4 regions of the Geobacillus sp. YF-1 genome follow, and region 2 is predicted to be linked to each of the others. Evidence: riboswitches for the same ligand, from Rfam matches in the RefSeq annotation. Region 2 holds a riboswitch; each other region holds the start of a gene.
What was found. Region 2 has a riboswitch for S-adenosylmethionine ahead of ACTVIM_RS14825 (methionine ABC transporter ATP-binding protein). Riboswitches for the same ligand answer to the same signal wherever they lie in the genome.
Positions count from the first base shown of each region.

Region 1 (4,876 bases), 1.4 Mb from region 2:
AGATGAAAGGCGTCATCTTCAAACTGATCGATTTCTTCTTCCTCCGGCACGTGCTGTTCCTCGATGAAGACAAGGCGGCGGACGCGCAACGCGTCTTCATAAAGGGGCCGGTCTTTGCTCGTTCCAATGGCGATGTTCATCGGCTACACCGTTTCCTTTCCTCCGACGATAAACGTCTCGTAGACGGTCCACGACCCGTTGTCCAGCTGATAAAGGAGATGGAAGCGATCGACCGTTTCCTCAAAATGGACGTCTTGCAGCTTCAGCTGGCTGTATACATCCGCATATTCGCCACTCGGCAAGTCCCGGCCGATCGTAATGTGCGGCACGAACACAAACTCCGGCTGCCCGGAAAACAAGCCGCTGTGCAGCTGCTCATGAAGGCGTTCAAGCACGTCGTTTGGCTCCACTTTCAAATAAATGACGTTGCTGGTCGGGTAAAACGAGCTGAATTTCGTCACTTTGATCGGAATTGGAGGCGTTTTCGCTGCGATGCGATGCAGCTCCTTTGCCATCGCCTTCAACTTCTCCTCGTCCGCCTCAAACGGATATTTCAATGTAATGTGCGGCGGGATGAGGGCGTAATGGCTGTCATACCGCTTCCGGTAGGAGTTGGCGAAATCTTGGATTCGTTTGGACGGAAAGATGACAATGCCGTATTTCATTTCAATTCCCCTCCTTGAGATGGTTATCGTTGGACGGCTACAGCGTCAAAATCGTCGATAGCGCCCGAGGCACATCGGGCTGCCAATGCGTCCACGCATGGCCGCCGGCAAACTCATGGTACGTATAGGCAAACCCTTTTTCGACCAACAAATCTCGCGCCTTTCGATTCGGGGTCACAAAGTCGCGCACTTGTCCGTCTGTCGTTTTTACAGCCGTTTCTTCCGAGCCGACGGAATGGTAAATGGCGAGCAGCGACGGATCGCGGAATGAGCGAATGAGCGCCAAGAGCGAATCATCGATGTAGGGGGACTGCATGGCGATTTTTCCGAATGTATGCGGATACAACAGTCCGGCGGTCAACGATACGGTCCCGCCGAGCGAATCACCGATGAGCGCCCGGCCTTTGCCCATTTGATACGTCGGCAGTTCGCGGTCCAAAAACGGCACGAGTTCATGGGCTAGAAAGCGGAGATACGCTCCGTGCTTCGTTCCCGATGGATGATACTTTTCATAGCGGTCGTTTACATTCCGATACGGAATACCGACGACGATCGTGCGGTCAATCGTGCCGTTGGCCATTAACGTTTCGACAGCCGTTTTCATTTTTCCGTACATAAAGTAATCTTTGCCATCTTGAGCGATTAATAAAGAATATTTGTAAAGCGGGGAAAAATTGCTTGGCAAATAGACGAGCAGTTCGATTTTCTCCTGAAGCTCCCCGCTATATAGCGCGTAATCGCGCATCGTTCCTGCTGTCATGACCATCCTCCAGTGAAAGCGCAAGTTCATCTGTTATTGTAACATATTTGTACAAAAAATGTTAATCAAGGGCTCGAATTTTTTGTGAATTTGCCGAGTGATGCGCAGCGAAAAAAAGACTTGCAAAAACCGCTGGAATGCGTTACATTTCTTAATAAATAAAATTGCAACAAAATTGAATACCCATCCTGTTCTTATCGAGAGAAGCGGAGGGAACTGGCCCAATGAAGCTTCAGCAACCAGCCGCCCGGCGGCCAGGTGCTAAATCCAGCGAATTGAGCATTCAATTCGGCAGATAAGAAGAAGCATGACCATGTGTATGGAAAAGTCTTCTTCTTGGAAGACTTTTTTTATTTTCCTTTGTTTCGGCGGCCGTTTTGCCGACCTGTGAGTCGGGGCGGCAGCGAAGCGCTCGGCTGTCGAGACAAGCAGCGAAGTGTTTGGGCGCTGCGGCCGCCGGTCGTTGGGCAAGAGGAATTTTTTTACAGAAGGAGAGAGATGAGATGGAGAAACTGGAGACGTTGTTAGCGCAAATCGGAAACCGGAGCGAAACCGTGACAGGAACGGTCAACCCGCCCGTCTATTTTTCGACCGCCTACCGCCATGCCGGCATCGGGGAATCGACCGGGTTTGACTACATCCGCACCGGCAATCCAACGCGCAAAATTGTTGAGGAGGCGATCGCGAAGCTGGAAGGCGGCGATCAAGGCTATGCGTTCAGCTCCGGCATGGCCGCCATTCAGACGGTGCTCGCCTTGTTTGAGAGCGGAGATGAGTTTCTCGTATCGGCCGACCTTTACGGCGGCACGTACCGTTTGTTTGAGCGCGGCTGGCGCAAGTACGGTCTTCGGTTCCATTATGTCGATTTTACCGATCTCAATGCGGTGGAAGCGTGTATCAGCGAAAAAACGAAGGCGATTTTCTTGGAAACGCCGACAAACCCACTGATGCACGAGACCGATATTTCCGCGGTCGCCCAGCTTGCCCAACGGCACGGGCTATTGTTGATCGTGGATAACACGTTTTACACTCCGGTGCTCCAGCGCCCGATTGAACAAGGAGCCGATATCGTCCTCCACAGCGCCACGAAATATTTAGGCGGCCATAACGATGTGTTGGCCGGCTTGGTCGTCGCCAAGGGAGAAGCGCTTTGTCAACGCTTGGCCGAGTACCATAACGCCATCGGCGCCGTCTTGTCCCCGTTTGACTCTTGGCTGCTGATCCGCGGGATGAAAACGTTGGCGCTAAGGATGCGCCAGCATGAAGAAAACGCCAAGCGCATCAGCGCCTTTTTGCGCGAACATGAAGATGTGACCGACGTCTTATATCCAGGAAGAGGTGGGATGCTGTCGTTCCGGATTGCCGATGAAAAGTGGGTGAACGGATTTTTAAAAAGCTTGCGCCTTATTACGTTCGCGGAAAGCCTAGGCGGGGTTGAAAGCTTTATCACGTATCCGGCGACACAGACGCACGCGGACATTCCGGAAGACATCCGCATCCGAAACGGCGTCTGCAACCGGCTGCTCCGCTTCTCGGTCGGCATTGAGCACGCCGATGATTTAATCACCGACTTGGCGCAAGCGTTCAAAAACATGAAAGAGGTGTGAGCGATGGAACGGGAATGGTCGTTTTCGACAAAACTGCTCCATAACGAATGGAAAGTCGACCGCGCAACCGGGGCGGTGAGCGTGCCGATCCAGCACGCCTCCACGTTCCATCAGTTCGATTTCGACTCATTCGGAAAATACGACTACAGCCGCTCCGGCAACCCGACGCGCGAGGCGCTTGAGGAGACGATCGCCGCCTTAGAAGGCGGTGTGCGCGGGTTCGCGTTCGCCTCGGGCATGGCCGCCATCTCCACGGCGTTGTTGCTCCTGTCCAAAGGCGACCATGTGCTCGTAACCGAAGACGTCTACGGCGGCACGTACCGGATCGTCACCGAAGTGCTGAGCCGGTTTGGCATTGACTATACGTTCGTCGATATGACCGATCTCAAGGCGGTGGCGGAAAACATCCGGCCGAACACGAAAGTCATTTATATGGAAACGCCGTCCAACCCGCTGTTAAAAGTGACCGACATTCGCGCTGTCGTCGAGCTGGCGAAAGCGCACGGCTGTTTGACGTTTTTGGATAATACGTTCATGACCCCGGCGCTGCAGCGGCCGTTGGATCTCGGTGTCGACGTTGTCCTCCACAGCGCGACGAAGTTTTTAGCCGGCCATAGCGACGTCGTCGCCGGACTGGCGGTCGTGAAAGACGAGGAGCTTGGCAAACAGCTGTACAAATGGCAAAACGCCTTTGGCGCCGTCCTCGGCGTCCAAGACGCGTGGCTTGTGCTTCGGGGGCTAAAAACGCTTCACGTTCGCCTGAAACAGTCGTCCGCATCGGCCATGGCCATCGCCGAGTATTTGCTCCGCCATCCGAAAGTAGAAGAGGTATATTATCCGGGATTGGCGAACCATCCGGGCCATGACATTCAACGCAGCCAAGCGGCGGGGTTTGGCGCTGTGCTGTCGTTCCGCTTGGCCGATGAAGAAGCGGCCCGGACGTTCGTCCGCCACGTCCGCCTGCCGGTGTTCGCCGTCAGCCTTGGGGCGGTCGAATCGATTTTGTCGCACCCGGCGAAAATGTCGCACGCCGCCATGCCGAAGGAAGAGCGGCTGCGGCGCGGCATTACCGACGGCTTGCTGCGGCTGAGCGTCGGACTTGAGGATGTCAACGATCTGATCGCCGATGTTGAGCAGGCGCTGTCGTTTGTGAAAGAACGGCCGTCGATTTCGGCGCGCTAAAAGGCGGCGAACGAAAGCTCCGTTGTCGTGGGGGAAGTGATGAAATGGTCATCACGCAAATCTATCCCTGCGCCAGTGCCAACGCCGGCCGCGCCCGGAAGTGGTGAACATGGTCATCACACAAAGCGTGAAAAGACGGTGAACCAAAGCCCCGTCTGTCGCCGTGCCGCCGTTTTTCCGCCGGCCGATGCCGAGGGCGCTCCAATCGTTCAACGTTGTCATCGCAAAACGGAGGGGGAACCACTGCGTACAGCGCAGCGGTTGACGCCCATTCCCCCTCAGCACGAAACCGCCATGGAGCGCCTTCGCTCGGCCGTAAACAGCACACCATCCCCGCGCCTCCCGTCAAAACGGCAGCCTTCGCCGAAGAATAGCGCCGCCGCGCCACTGGGCAATACGAAACCATCCAGCGCCGTTGCCCCCGCTCTTGCTTGAACCGTTCCACCACCGATTGTTTGTTTAGGAGGCCGGAGATTTACTCGCGCAACCGCTTCTTCGGATCGTTTCTCAAGTAGAAAAAACTTGCTGCATCAGCCTCTATGTTCACGCGTTCCATCGCCGATTAAGGCAAACAGCGGGTTTTCACCAACCTTTTAGAAGGGCGGTGAAAAACCGCTGATTCCTTTCATCAATGGGAGAATGAGCGAAAAGCAGGACCGATG
Region 1 is NZ_CP199850.1:861,822-866,697, forward strand. It holds gene ACTVIM_RS04400 (GNAT family N-acetyltransferase) at 1-140, opposite strand, end outside; gene ACTVIM_RS04405 (YjcG family protein) at 144-665, opposite strand; gene ACTVIM_RS04410 (alpha/beta hydrolase) at 703-1,431, opposite strand; SAM riboswitch class I at 1,617-1,727, shown strand; gene ACTVIM_RS04415 (methionine biosynthesis PLP-dependent protein) at 1,929-3,032, shown strand; gene metC (cystathionine beta-lyase) at 3,036-4,214, shown strand; gene ACTVIM_RS04425 (hypothetical protein) at 4,276-4,545, opposite strand.
Region 1: linked by a shared signal. The riboswitch ahead of ACTVIM_RS04415 (methionine biosynthesis PLP-dependent protein) and the one ahead of ACTVIM_RS14825 (methionine ABC transporter ATP-binding protein) in region 2 are both predicted to bind S-adenosylmethionine.

Region 2 (4,876 bases):
CGGTAATGAGTTCGCCATCCGGGCACGGCGGAACGGCAACAGCGAAAGGGGCAAACGGGGGTTGTTCCGCCGGTTCGGGCGGTCGGCGTAGACAACGGTTTTCGACAGGGCGGGTGCGAAGCCCAAAAATTTTTCGCCGGCCGAACAGACAGACGGTGAGTTTTCGCGGAAAATCGGTTATGATGAAGAGGAGCACACTTTTTTGTCGCAATGGAGGGATTCGATGAACACGCCAAAGGAACTTCGCTATACGAAAGAGCATGAGTGGGTGCGCGTCGAAGGAGAACACGTGCGCATCGGCATTACGGATTACGCGCAATCCGAGTTGGGGGATATCGTCTTTGTCGAACTGCCGGAAGTGGGCGCGCAGCTGAAAGCGAACGAGCCGTTCGGCAGCGTTGAGTCGGTGAAAACCGTCTCGGAGCTGTACGCGCCGGTCAGCGGAACGGTCGTCGAAGTAAACGAGGCGCTCAACGATCATCCGGAGTATGTCAACGAATCGCCGTACGAGAAAGCGTGGATGATCGTCGTGAAACCGAGCGACACCCGTGAGATTGACCAATTATTGACAGCGGAACAATACGAAGCGATGGTGACGGAAGGATAAACATGGCCGTCATTTTCGGCTCAATTCGGGCACCCTATACATATGGAAGAAATGAAACAAGGGGGTGCGAAAGATGGCGCTGCAATCGGCGCGCATCGATGTGACCGATCGGGTAATCGGCAAATGGAACGGCCGCACGCTTGATTTGTATGCGGAAGGGGAGCTGATCGGCCATGTTCCGCTTCCGGAGACCGTTCCGTTAAAAAGCGGCTATACAGTGCAAAATGGAAAAGTTTACAAAGACGTGACCGCTACCGTTGAGCCGGGGCAAAAATATGTCGACTGCGACGGGGAAGCGGGCTGGTGTTGAAAGGCAACGGTGGATGGCCGTTGCTTTTTTTCAACCTTTGGCTCGCATCGATCATACAATAGAGCAACATTGGTGGAGTTAGGTGGGGCGGATATGCGACAAGTGGAAAAGGTGATCATCGTCGAGGGGAGATCGGATAAACAAAAGGTGGCGGCGGTGTTGAATGAACCGGTCGTGATCGTGTGTACGAACGGGACGATCAGCGATGCCCGCTTGGAAGAGTTGGCCGACGAGTTCGAAGGCCAAGATGTATACGTGCTTGCCGACGCCGATGAGGCGGGGGAGAAGCTGCGCCGCCAGTTTCGCCGCATGTTTCCCGAAGCCGAACATATTTATATTGACCGGGCGTACCGGGAAGTGGCGGCCGCTCCGCTTTGGCATTTGGCACAAGTGTTGCTGCGCGCCGATTTTGAGGTGCGCATGGAATGGTTGATGAAGGGGGGAAGCGGGTGAACGCGATCGATCGCAATGAGCTCAGAAAAACGATCGAGAACGAGCCGCTTTTGGCGCTGTATTTGTATACCCCGCTATGCGGCACATGTCAATTGGCGCGGCGGATGCTCGTGATTATCGAGCAGCTATTCCCGACGTTGCCGTTTTACGAAACGGATATCAACTATATTCCCGAGCAGGCCGTGGAGTGGCAAATTTCCAGCGTTCCATGCTTGCTTCTTTTTGTTGACGGAGCGATGGCCGGCAAATGGTATGCGTTCCCTTCCGTCACCGATTTGTATGAGCAACTGCAAGCCCGGCTGCCGCGTTGACTGTCCCCTTTTTTGACTCCGTTTGACACATTTCTTGGGAAATGACAAAAACGGCGTCCGTTCGTCAACAGGCTGTCGAGATTTTTGTAAAGGATTCTTGCCCCCACATATGGAAATAGAGAACAAAGGACATGGGGGTGATGGTCAATGGAAGTGCGTGAGTTTGTGGAACGGTTCATCGAGCGGATGCAAATGTTGCGTCATTTGTTGCCGATTTTGCCGGACGAGCAGTTATGCGTTCGGTTTGAAAGCGACGGGGAGGCCGCTTCCGTCTTGCTTGGCAAAGAGCCGGCCATCGTTGAGTGCGAGAACGATGAACGAAACACGTTGACGGTGCGCGGTTCGAAGGAAGCGCTCGCCTCCTTGCTGAGCGGTGAGCTGAAGCTGCAGCAGCTCGTCCGGCTGCAAGAAGTGCACGTATCGGGAAGCTTCCGCCATTTATTGCTGCTGGAGTCGCTCCTCCATTTGGCCAAGCCGTATCGGCATGTCGGATAAAAAATGGGTTGACACGATTCGACATCCGATGATACAATCACATTCGTAACCAAATTGAATACATTCGCGTTGCGCTCTTATCAAGAGAGGTGGAGGGATGTGCCCAATGAAGCCCGGCAACCGTCAGCGCTTGCGCTGAAATGGTGCCAATTCACACAAAGCAGCCTGCTTTGAGAGATAAGAGACGGAATGGTAGACAATACCTTTCTGTTCTCCGCGGGCAGAAAGGTTTTCTTTTTGCGCTTGCTTGGGCGCTGGGCGTGAACAGCCCGCTTCGGCTGCTTGCGCGGGCGCGCTCGGCGGCGGGGCTTGCGCCTGCTGGCGAACGGGAAGCGCACGGCAAGAAAGGAAGGTGAAACGATGATCACCCTTGAACAGGTGACGAAAGTATACCAAGCGGCCAACGGTGCGGTGACAGCCGTTGACAACGTGTCGCTTGAGATTCGCGAAGGAGAAATTTTTGGAATTATCGGCTACAGCGGGGCCGGAAAAAGTTCGCTCATTCGGCTGTTAAACGGATTGGAAAAACCGACGAGCGGTCGGGTGATCGTCGCCGGCCGCGACATGGCGCGCGTGAAAGGTCGGGAGCTTCGAAACGCCCGTCAGGAAATCGGCATGATTTTCCAGCATTTCAACTTGCTTTGGTCGCGCACCGTCAGGGAAAATATCGCTTTTCCGCTCGAGATCGCCGGTGTTCCGAGAGAGGAACGGCAAAAGCGCGTCGATGAGCTCATCCAGCTTGTCGGTCTCACCGGGCGGGAAGAGGCGTATCCGTCGCAGCTGAGCGGCGGGCAAAAGCAGCGGGTCGGCATCGCGCGGGCGCTCGCCAACAATCCGAAAGTCCTGCTTTGCGATGAGGCGACGTCCGCCCTCGATCCGCAGACGACGGACGCGATTTTGGATTTGCTCGTTGACATCAACAAGCGGCTCGGGCTGACGATCGTGCTCATCACCCATGAAATGCACGTCATTCGCAAAATTTGCGACCGCGTCGCGGTGATGGAAAGCGGCAAAATCGTCGAACAAGGCGACGTGCTGCACGTGTTCCGGAACCCGCAGCAGCCGATTACGAAACGGTTCGTCAAGCAGCTGGTCGAGCCGGAGGAAACCGAAGAAGCTGTCTCGCATCTGTTCGGCCAATACCCGAACGGGGTGATCGCGCAGTTGACGTTTGTCGGCGCCGCCGCTGGACAGCCGCTCATTACGCAAGTCGTCCGCCAATTTGCTGTTGATGTCAACATTTTGCAAGGAAAAATTTCACAAACCCATCAAGGCGCCTACGGCGTGCTGTTTGTGCACATCGACGGGGCGGCGGATGAAATCGGTCGGGCGCTCGACTATATTCAAGACCAACAAGTGGCGGTGGAGGTGATTCACGATGCTCGCTAACCTCCTGCCGAACGTGCAATGGGAAACGATGTGGGCGGCAACGGTCGAGACGCTGTACATGACCGGCATGGCGGTCGCCGCCACGTTCGTCCTCGGAGTGGTGCTTGGGCTGCTGTTATTTTTAACGGCAAAGGGAAACCTATGGGAGAACCGGCTGGCCAATACGGTCATCGCGGCGTTCGTCAACATTTTCCGCTCCATTCCGTTCATTATTTTGATCATTTTGCTTATTCCGTTTACGAAATGGCTCGTCGGGACGATGCTCGGCGCCAACGCGGCGCTGCCGGCGCTCATCATCGGTGCGGCGCCGTTTTACGCCCGCATGGTTGAGATCGCCCTCCGCGAAATTGACAAAGGGGTCATTGAAGCGGCGCAGGCGATGGGCGCCTCGACGTGGACGATCATTTGGAAGGTGCTTTTGCCGGAATCGTTGCCAGCCCTTGTCTCGGGGATTACCGTCACCGCGGTGTCGCTTGTCGGCTATACGGCGATGGCTGGCGTTGTCGGCGCCGGTGGACTTGGGAATTTGGCGTATTTGGAAGGATTTCAGCGCAGCCATAACGATGTGACGTTTGTCGCGACCGTGTTGGTGCTTGTGATTGTCTTTGTCATTCAGTGGATCGGTGACATTGTCACTTCCAAAATAGATAAACGATAAAAGGAGGAAAAAATCGATGAAAAAATGGCTTGGCGTGCTGTTCGCTTCCGTCTTGGTGTTCGCCTTGGCGGCTTGCGGCGGCAACAACAACGCCGCCGATGAGGGTGGCAACGGCAAATTGGTAAAACTGAAAGTCGGCGCCTCGAACGTGCCGCATGCGGAAATTTTGGAAAAAGCGAAACCGATTTTGAAGAAAAAAGGCATTGACTTGGAGATCATTACGTTCCAAGACTATATTTTGCCGAACAAAGCGTTGGCCGACAAAGAAATTGATGCCAACTACTTCCAACACATTCCTTATTTAGAGTCGCAAATGAAAGAGCATGGCTACCAATTCGTTAACGCCGGTGGCATCCATATTGAGCCGATCGGCTTGTACTCGAAAAAATACAAAAGCATCGAAGAGCTGCCGGACGGCGCAACGATCATCATGAGCAACTCGGTCGCCGACCACGGCCGTATTTTGTCAATGCTGCAAGAAAAAGGGCTCATTAAACTGAAACCGGGCGTCGATAAAACGAAAGCGACGGTGAACGACATCGTCGAAAATCCGAAGCATTTGAAGTTTAAGGCCGATGTCGACGCTGGGCTGCTGCCGCAAATTTACAAAAACGGCGAAGGCGATGCGGTGCTGATCAATGCCAACTATGCGC
Region 2 is NZ_CP199850.1:2,984,418-2,989,293, reverse strand. It holds gene ACTVIM_RS14855 (arsenate reductase family protein) at 1-6, shown strand, start outside; gene gcvH (glycine cleavage system protein GcvH) at 224-607, shown strand; gene ACTVIM_RS14845 (YusG family protein) at 681-917, shown strand; gene ACTVIM_RS14840 (toprim domain-containing protein) at 1,011-1,370, shown strand; gene ACTVIM_RS14835 (thioredoxin family protein) at 1,367-1,681, shown strand; gene ACTVIM_RS14830 (hypothetical protein) at 1,829-2,176, shown strand; SAM riboswitch class I at 2,251-2,360, shown strand; gene ACTVIM_RS14825 (methionine ABC transporter ATP-binding protein) at 2,537-3,565, shown strand; gene ACTVIM_RS14820 (methionine ABC transporter permease) at 3,555-4,223, shown strand; gene ACTVIM_RS14815 (MetQ/NlpA family ABC transporter substrate-binding protein) at 4,240-4,876, shown strand, end outside.

Region 3 (4,876 bases), 1.4 Mb from region 2:
AAGAGGTGATAAGGCTTTAAATCGTTTCATACTGCTCCTCCTTTGCGAATAACGATGGCAGCGCCGTTTCGTAATGGCCGCGGACGATGCCTTTTTCGGTAATGATGGCGGTAATGAGTTCGTTTGGTGTCACGTCAAACGCCGGGTTGTACACGTTGACGCCTTCCGGGGCGATGCGCACACCGGCGAGATGGGTCACTTCGTCCGGATGGCGCTCTTCAATCGGGATGTCCGCCCCTGTTTTTGTCTTGATGTCGATCGTAGACAGCGGCGCGGCGACGTAAAACGGAATGCCGAACGATTGAGCGAGCAAAGCGAGGCCGAACGTGCCGATTTTGTTCGCCGTGTCGCCGTTTCGCGCGATCCGGTCGGCGCCGACGATGATGGCGTTAATATGTTTCGCCTTGATCGTTTGCGCCGCCATGTTGTCGGTGATGAGCGTCACATCGACGCCCGCCTGCATGAGTTCCCATGTGGTCAGGCGCGCCCCTTGCAAAACGGGACGTGTCTCAAGGGCGTAGACGGACAGCTCGATTCCTTTTTCTTTCGCCAAATAAAATGGAGCAAGCGCCGTTCCGTAGCGGGCGGTGGCGATCGAACCGGCGTTGCAAATCGTCATCACCCGGTCGCCCGGGCGGAAAAGGGACAAGGCGTATTCGCCGATGCGGCGGCACACATCCTCATCTTCGATTTGGATGCGGATCGCTTCGTGAATGAGCGTTGTTTTCGCTTCGTTGACGGAAGCGGCGCTGTTGGCGGCGGCGACGAGCCGATCGAGCGCCCAAAACAAGTTGACGGCCGTCGGGCGCGCGCTCGCTAAGTAGTCGCGGTCTTGTTGCAAGCGGCGCTGAAATTCGTCCACCGCTTCGGTTTCATAGCGCGAGGCGGCGAGCGCCAAGCCATAGGCGGCCGTGATGCCGATCGCCGGCGCCCCGCGCACTTTCAACGTCGCGATCGCCTCATGGACGTCTTCGAGCGTATGCAAGTCGATGTATTCGGTGACCGATGGCAGTTTTTGCTGGTTTAAAATCGTGATATGCGTCTCACGCCATTCGACAGAGCGCGGGATGGCAAATGAGTTCATCGTCGTCTTCCTTTCTCGGTTGATCGATTGGCCCAAGCTGGCGTTGGACGGCCGGCCCGGGCAGAGGGTGTCATCGTTCCGTTTCGATAAACAGGCGGCGGAAGCCGTCCGTTCCCGCCAGTTCGGCGCGCTCAACGATCAGGCGGCGGCCAAGGCGGAGCGCGTGCCGTTTCGCGGCGAGCCGTTCGTCTTTTTGTTCAATGCCGTCGAGATCCGCCACATGGGCGAGGCCGATCGTCCGGCGGATGACTTCGCAGCCGGCAAAACCGACGGCGTCAATGAACGCTTGCCGCAGCACCTCATCAAGCAGTCCGGGCGTCGCGGCGTACGTTTCGACGCTTTCCGTCTGCCACAGCTCAGCGAAAATGGACGTAAACACCTTCCATGTTGAGTCGATGTGAACAAAGAGCGGTTGACGCTCCGCTTCAGGACGGGACAACGCATTTAACAGCAAATTGGCGAAAAATTGGCCAAGGTCAAACCCGATCGGGCCGTAAAAGGCGAATTCCGGGTCGATCACTTTCGTTTCGTCGTCGCTGGCGAAAATGCTGCCAGTGTGTAAGTCTCCGTGCAGCAGCACATCCGCTTCAGTCAAAAACTTGCGCTTCAGCTTCGCCGCTTCGAGGCGGAGGCGGTCATCTTCCCAAAGCGCTTCAACGTCTGGGCGCAATTCGTCCTCAAAGTTGTTCGTGTCATGGTCGAAAAACGGATCGGTGAAGACGAGATCTTCCGTAATTTTGCATAGCTCTGGATTGACAAAGCTTTGCGCCAACTTCTTTTTCTCTTGTTGGTTCATGCCGAAATCAGACGTGTAAAACGCCGTTTTGGCGATGAATTCGCCGATATGCCGGGACAACAGCGGGTACGTTTTCCCTTCGATCAGCCCTTTGCGCGCGATTTGCAAGCGAGACAAATCTTCCATTACCGTGATGGCGAGCGATTCGTCGGAATAATAGACTTTTGGGACGTATTGCGGCACATAGCTGGCAAACGTGCGCAGCGCGTTGCTTTCAATGACCGCGCGCTTTAACGTAAGCGGCCAGCTTTCCCCGACGACTTTCGCGTACGGCAGCGCTTGTTTGATGATGACGCCTTGCTTTGTTGCTTGGTCGACGATATGGAAAACAAGGTTCAAGTTTCCGTCGCCGATCTCGCGGCAGGCAAGCGGCGCCCCGTCGCGGAACAAGCCGAGGCGGACGGCGAGGGCGGTCGCTTTTTGTTCGGTGAGCGGTTCGTAAACAGCTGATTGGACAATCGTCATTTTCACGTTCCCCCTTTACGTTTTGGCAAATGAAAAAGCCTCTTTCGCATACGGAAAGAGGCTTGAAGATTATTTGTCTTCACGCCTCTTATCTTTCAGAAAGACAGCGGTCTTTCTGTTGGACTTAGCACCGTGCCCTGCGGAAGCGGGTCGCTTCCGGCGCCGCCCTTGGCGTGCGCCCTATCTCACGATAGCATTACGGTCGGTTGCTGGGCTTCATTGGGCCAATTCCCTCAGCCAACTCTTGATAAGAGTACCGGTCTGGCTATTGAGTTTTTGCAATTTTCGCGATGTTAACAATCGTTTGGTTGCTTGATTCGAATGATACAGGTTGGGCAGGCGGATTGTCAATACGTTTTGAAAAATTTTTTTGCCGCCTCGTCGTAATCGCGCGGCCGGCGGTCGGCAAACACTGGGATGCGCGCACGCACCTGTTTAACGAGCGCCGGGTCGATGTCCGCCAGAAGAACGCCCGGCTTTTCATCGGCCTCGGCGATGATTTCGCCCCACGGGTCGATGACGAGCGAATGGCCGGCAAAGACGTTGTTCGGGTCGCTTCCGGCCCGATTGCAAGCGATGACGTAGCATTGATTTTCAATCGCTCGCGCCATCAGCAGCGTCCGCCAATGGTGAAGGCGAGGAAGCGGCCATTCGGCGACGACAAACAGCACTTCCGCCCCGGCTAAAGCATGGACGCGAATCCACTCCGGAAAGCGGATGTCATAGCAAATGACTCCGGCGCACGACAGCCCGTCAAGCGAAAATAAGCCTGGCGCGTTTCCCGGCTGCAAATACAAATGCTCATCCATCAGTTGGAACAGATGAAGTTTGCTATATTCACTGACGATTTGGCCGCTTCGGTCGGCGACGATCATCGTGTTCGTCACACCGGCGGCGGTTTTTTTGGCGACTGAGCCGGCGACGAAATGGACGCCATATGTTTGCGCCAGGCGGGAGGCGAACGCTTTCGCCCGCCCGGCATCGTCATCGGCAATTTCGTCCAAGCGCGTCAAGTCATAGCCGGTCGTCCATAGTTCCGGAAGCACGACGATGTCGGCTCCTTCGTTGGCGGCGGATTGCACGGCTGTTTCGGCTTGCTGTTCGTTCGTTTGCGGATCGCCAAACGCGATATCGAGCTGGAGGCACGCGATGCGGATGGTCATTGTTTTTCACCCCAATGAAAAAATTTGCTTTACATTTTGCTTTTTACGATATATGATGTTGCACTAGAATTTCAAGAATTTTTCAAGAAGGTGTGGGCGATGACGATCGAATTTCCTTTTTCCGAACTGCTTGAACAGCTGCCGAAGCAGTTTTTTGCTTCGCTTGTCGCCAAAGTGGGAGAGAAAATCAAGGCCGGGCATGATGTCATTAATTTAGGGCAAGGCAATCCGGACCAGCCGACGCCGAAGCATATTGTCGAGGCGATGCAGCGGGCGGCGGCCAACCCGAAATACCATAAATACTCGCCGTTTCAAGGCTACTCGTTTTTGAAAGAAGCCGTTGCCGCCTTTTATGCACGCGAGTACGGAGTTGAGGTCGACCCGACCCGCGAAGTCGCCATTTTGTTTGGCGGCAAGGCCGGGCTTGTCGAGCTGCCGCTTTGCCTCGTCAACCCGGGCGATGCGGTGCTCGTCCCGGATCCGGGCTATCCGGATTACTGGTCGGGAATCGCGCTCGCCCGCGCGCGGATGGAAATGATGCCGCTTGTCGCCGAGCAGCAATTTTTGCCCGATTACAGCACCATTCCGGCGGCGGTTGCCGACCAAGCGAAACTGATGTTTTTAAACTATCCGAACAACCCGACCGGTGCGACGGCGACAAAAGAATTTTTCGCCGAGACGGTGGCGTTCGCCGCCAAGCACGGCATCGCCGTCGTGCACGACTTTGCCTATGGGGCGATCGGTTTTGACGGCAAAAAGCCGGTTAGCTTCCTCGAAGTTGACGGGGCGAAAGATGTCGGGGTGGAAATTTACACGTTTTCGAAAACGTACAATATGGCCGGCTGGCGCGTCGCGTTTGCCGTCGGCAACGAGCGGATCATTCGGGCGCTTGAGCTGCTGCAAGATCATTTGTACGTCAGCCTGTTCGGCGCCGTCCAAGAAGCGGCGGCCGCAGCACTTCTCGGCCCGCAAGATTGCGTCAACGAGCTTGTCGCGCTGTATGAAGCGCGCCGCAACGCCTTCATCGCCGCGTTGCGCGAGATCGGCTGGGAAGCACCGGCGCCGTCCGGGTCGTTTTTCGCCTGGCTCCCCGTACCGAAAGGGTGGTCGTCCGCCGAGTTTGCCGATGTGCTCCTTGAGCGGGCGCATGTCGCCGTCGCTCCGGGCATCGGCTTTGGCGAGCACGGCGAAGGGTATGTGCGCGTCGGCCTGTTGACCGATGAGGCGCGGCTCTGTGAAGCGGCCGAGCGGATCGGACGGCTCGGGCTGTTTTGAAAAAAATGATTGACAACGGCGGCAAAGGCTGTCATAATTCAAAGTAAATTTGCCATACTCGCCAAAATCGTTTGACAAGTGTATAGTTACGCA
Region 3 is NZ_CP199850.1:929,299-934,174, forward strand. It holds gene ACTVIM_RS04700 (sugar ABC transporter substrate-binding protein) at 1-30, opposite strand, end outside; gene mtnA (S-methyl-5-thioribose-1-phosphate isomerase) at 17-1,084, opposite strand; gene mtnK (S-methyl-5-thioribose kinase) at 1,155-2,345, opposite strand; SAM riboswitch class I at 2,431-2,599, opposite strand; gene ACTVIM_RS04715 (carbon-nitrogen family hydrolase) at 2,693-3,508, opposite strand; gene ACTVIM_RS04720 (pyridoxal phosphate-dependent aminotransferase) at 3,608-4,783, shown strand.
Region 3: linked by a shared signal. The riboswitch ahead of mtnK (S-methyl-5-thioribose kinase) and the one ahead of ACTVIM_RS14825 (methionine ABC transporter ATP-binding protein) in region 2 are both predicted to bind S-adenosylmethionine.

Region 4 (4,876 bases), 200 kb from region 2:
AAGAACACAATTCTTGGGGGAACAGGGAGTAAAAACTTTAGAAATCATGCGCAAGTTCATTAATCATCCATCTTTTGATGACATTACGTATTCCTTACAGAACTAATGGCCATTGCGACAAATGAAAACACAGAAGCCCATTGCGTTTGATCGAGTCCGGTTGTTTTGAGGTTGTTTGAGGCGAATGAAACGGATCGACGTACAGAAATGCTTAAGGATTCAGTGTCGGAGTCCAAAGCAAAGGAAAGAAATAAAAAACAGCCGGACAGGGAACGGCTTCCTGTCCGGCTGGGGGTTCGTTATACGAGCGGTCCGCCGAGCTTTTCGATCGTTGGGTCGATATGAGCGAACTTTCGGAAGTTGGCGCGGAATTTTTCCGCCAGCTCTTTCGCCTGTCGTTCGTATGCTTGTTTGTCAGCCCATGTGTTTTGCGGGCGCAAGACGTCGTCCGGCACGCCGGGGACGTGCGCCGGGATGGCGAGGCCGAAGATCGGGTCGTGCACGGTTTCGACGTTGTCAAGCTCTCCTTCGACGGCGGCTTGCACCATCGCGCGGGTGTAGGCGAGCTTCATGCGGCTGCCGACGCCGTACGGCCCTCCTGTCCAGCCGGTGTTGACCAAAAAGACGCGGACGTTGTGCTCAGCGATTTTTTGCCCGAGCATTTCCGCGTATTCAACGGCCGGGCGCGGCAAAAACGGCGCGCCAAAGCACGTCGAGAACGTCGCTTCCGGTTCGGTGACGCCGCGTTCTGTGCCGGCGAGTTTGCTTGTGTAGCCGCTTAAGAAATGGTACATCGCCTGTTCGCGCGTCAGTTTGCTGATCGGCGGTAGAACGCCGAACGCATCGGCCGTCAAGAACACGATCGTGGACGGGTGGCCGGCGACGCTCGGGTCGACGATGTTTTTGATCGCTTGAAGCGGGTAGGCGGCGCGCGTGTTTTCTGTCAGCGTGCCGTCATCGTAATCTGGCACCCGCGTCGCGTCGTTGAGAATGACGTTTTCGAGCACGGCGCCAAAGCCGATGGCGTCAAAAATCTGCGGCTCTTTCTCGCGCGATAAGTTGATGCATTTCGCATAGCAGCCGCCTTCGATATTGAAAATGCCGCGGCTCGACCAGCCGTGTTCGTCATCGCCGATCAAGCGGCGGTTCGGATCGGTGGAGAGCGTCGTTTTCCCGGTTCCTGACAAGCCGAAGAAGAGGGCGACGTCGCCTTCCTGGCCGACGTTGGCCGAGCAGTGCATCGGCAGGATGCCTTGTTCCGGCAGCAAATAGTTCATCACCGAAAAGATCGATTTTTTCATTTCGCCGGCGTACTCCGTCCCGCCGATTAGGACGACGCGGCGTTCAAACGAGATGATGATGAACGCTTCCGAGCGCGTGCCGTCCACAGCTGGGTCCGCCTTAAAATTCGGCGCGCAAATGACGGTAAATTGCGGTTCATGCGCGGCGAGCTCTTCGGCGCTTGGCCGGATGAACAGCTGATGGACGAACAAGTTGTGCCAGGCGAATTCATTGACGACTTGAATCGGCAGCCGGGATTTCGGATCGGCGCCGGCAAAGCCTTTAAAGACGAACAGTTCCTCTTGTTTTAACAAATAATCGAGCACTTTGTCGTACAGTTTTTCAAACGTTTCCGGCGCCATCGGCTGGTTGACCGTTCCCCAGTCGACCGTTTGTTTCGTTGACGGCTCTTCGACGATGTATTTGTCTTTCGGCGACCGCCCCGTGTACTTGCCGGTCGTGACGGCGACGGCGCCGGTATGCGTCAGCCGGCCTTCCTTTCGCTGCAGCACTTTTTCAACGAGTTCCGCGACGGACAGTTGGTGGTGGACGTACGGTTTTTGCAGCAAGAGATCGAGTTTATTCGTCATATTGGCAATCCCCATGTTCAAAACCTGCCTTCTTTATTGGAATCACTTTTGAAAATAGTATAACACATTTTTATTAATAGTCCATACTAATTGTGAAGGTTTTTCGGACTTATTTTTCCTCATTTTTTGAACAATAAAAAAATGTTTTGTATGGTTGACTTCCGTTCGTTTGTTGCGATATGATAAGTCATTGAACGGATACTCTTATCCCGAGCCGGCGGAGGGACAGGCCCGATGAAGCCCAGCAACCGTCACAACTGTACATGTGTGAAATGGTGCTAACCTGTGGCAAGGCGCAGTCCTTGAACGATAAGAGTGAAAGGAAGCAATCCGATTGCAATGACCTTTCCTCACCGTGACAGGAAAGGTTTTTTTATATTGCCAAGGGAAACGAGTTCCGTATCGCCACATTACGTCAAGAGGAGGAAATGAGCCGAATGTCAGCCAAACGCCGCTTGTTTACTTCAGAGTCTGTAACCGAAGGACACCCGGACAAAATTTGCGACCAAATTTCCGATGCGATTTTGGATGCCATTTTGGAAAAAGACCCGAACGCCCGCGTTGCTTGTGAAACAAGCGTCACGACCGGGCTGGTGCTCGTGAGCGGGGAAATTACGACGTCGACGTACGTCGATATTCCGCGCATCGTCCGCGATACGGTTCGCGAAATCGGCTATACGCGCGCGAAATACGGATTTGACGCCGACACGTGCGCCGTGCTGACGTCGATTGACGAACAGTCGCCGGACATCGCGATGGGAGTGGATCGGGCGCTTGAGGCGCGCGAAGGTCAGATGACGGATGAGGAAATTGAAGCGATCGGCGCCGGCGACCAAGGGCTTATGTTTGGGTTTGCCTGCAATGAAACGGAAGAGCTGATGCCGCTGCCGATTTCGCTCGCCCACCGTTTGGCGCGCCGCTTGGCGGAAGTGCGCAAAACGGACGTGTTGCCGTATTTGCGTCCCGATGGCAAAACGCAGGTGACGATCGAATACGATGAAAACGGCAAACCGGTGCGCGTCGACACGATCGTCGTTTCTGCGCAACATCATCCGGACATTACTCAAGACCAAATTGAACGTGACATTAAAGAACATGTCATCAAGCCGGTGGTTCCGACGGAGCTGTTGGATGAGAACACGAACTACTTCATTAACCCGACCGGCCGATTCGTCATCGGCGGTCCGCAAGGGGATGCCGGGCTGACAGGACGGAAAATCATCGTTGACACGTACGGTGGCTACGCCCGTCATGGCGGCGGCGCGTTCTCGGGCAAAGACCCGACGAAAGTCGACCGCTCGGCGGCGTATGCGGCCCGCTATGTCGCGAAAAACATTGTCGCGGCCGAGCTCGCCGATAAGTGCGAAGTGCAGCTCGCCTACGCGATCGGCGTCGCCCGCCCGGTCTCGATTTCGATCGATACGTTCGGCACCGGCAAGGTGTCTGAAGACATTTTAATTGAAGTCGTGCGCAACAACTTCGACCTTCGTCCGGCCGGCATCATTAAAATGCTTGACTTGCGCCGTCCGATTTACAAACAAACGGCCGCTTACGGCCATTTCGGGCGCACGGACATCGACTTGCCGTGGGAGCGCACCGACAAAGCTGCCTTGTTGAAAGAGCAAGCGCTGGCGTTGGCGAGCAAGCAATAAAGAAACAAGAGGGTGGCCTGCAGGCGATAGCTGGCCGCCCTCTTGTTCGTTTTCATGGCTCGCTTGCTTCGAAAAAGAAGCGTGGTTTCGCCAAGAAGGCGCGGCTGGCCTTGATGGCGCATCCGGACTTTGTTCTTCTGGCGGTTCGGGTGCGTCCCGTCGCGCGGCTTGGCGACCGAGCAAGAAGCCGGCCCGTTACGGCCGGTTGGTCCGTTGCTGCTGGAGCGCCTTGTAATATTGTCCTTTTTCGACATATTCGCGGCGAATGCGTTCCATTTCACGGAAATCGTCCTCGGTCAGCTCGCGCACCACTTTCGCCGGCCGTCCGAGGGCGAGCACGTTCGGCGGGATGGTTTTGCCGGGGGGCACCAAGCTGCCGGCACCGATAAACGCGCTTTCGCCGATTTCGGCGCCATCGAGGATGATCGATCCCATGCCGATCAAGGCGTTTTTGCGAACGATGGCGCTGTGCAAAATGACTTGATGGCCGACGGTCACGCCGTCTTCAATGATGAGCGGATTGTTTGGACTTTGATGCAAAATTGAGTTATCTTGGATATTGACCCGGTTGCCGATGATCGTCGGCGCCACGTCGCCGCGGATGACGGTGTGAAACCAGACGCTCGTCTCCTCGCCGATCGTGACATCGCCGGTGATCGTCACATAGTCGGCGATGAAGGCGGATGGAGCAATGATTGGCGTTTTGCCTTTGTACGGATAAATCATCGTCGTTCGTTCCTTTCTATGGCAATCTTGTTCATCAAGTATTGTACAACGGTATCCCGCTGTTTTGCACGCGCTTGTCGATGTGAATGATGTAGTCTATGTGTCCCCGCTCGCCGATGAACGCGCACTGCGGCGGTTTGCGAAGGCGGTGGGGCTGGCAATACTAATAGACAAAGCATTGTTTTTGCGCCCGAGGTGAGCCCGATTGAAGATCCCGACCCATCCGATTGCATTGCTGAAAATGGTGTACCGTGACGTGTTTCCGCTTGTCCACCGCGAACTGGCCTGCTGGCGGCGCCGAGCCGAGCAAATCCCCGATCCGGAACTGCGGCGGCAAGCGCTCGCCAGCATCGCGGCGAAAACGTTTCATTGCGAAGGCGGAGCGATTTTGGCGCTTTTGGCCGGGGAACACATCGAGCCGTGCGTCCGTTTTATCGTCGCCTATCAGACCATCAGCGACTATTTGGATAATTTGTGTGATCGCAGCACTTCGCTCGATCCGGTCGATTTTCGCGCCTTGCATGAATCGATGCCGGACGCCTTGACGCTTGGGGCCGAGCCGTCGAACTATTACCGCCATCGCCGCGAACAGGAAGACGGCGGCTACTTGCCGGCGCTTGTGCGCAC
Region 4 is NZ_CP199850.1:2,786,967-2,791,842, reverse strand. It holds gene ACTVIM_RS13825 (aKG-HExxH-type peptide beta-hydroxylase) at 1-106, shown strand, start outside; gene pckA (phosphoenolpyruvate carboxykinase (ATP)) at 300-1,886, opposite strand; SAM riboswitch class I at 2,073-2,187, shown strand; gene metK (methionine adenosyltransferase) at 2,309-3,523, shown strand; gene ACTVIM_RS13810 (gamma carbonic anhydrase) at 3,719-4,249, opposite strand; gene ACTVIM_RS13805 (tetraprenyl-beta-curcumene synthase family protein) at 4,455-4,876, shown strand, end outside.
Region 4: linked by a shared signal. The riboswitch ahead of metK (methionine adenosyltransferase) and the one ahead of ACTVIM_RS14825 (methionine ABC transporter ATP-binding protein) in region 2 are both predicted to bind S-adenosylmethionine.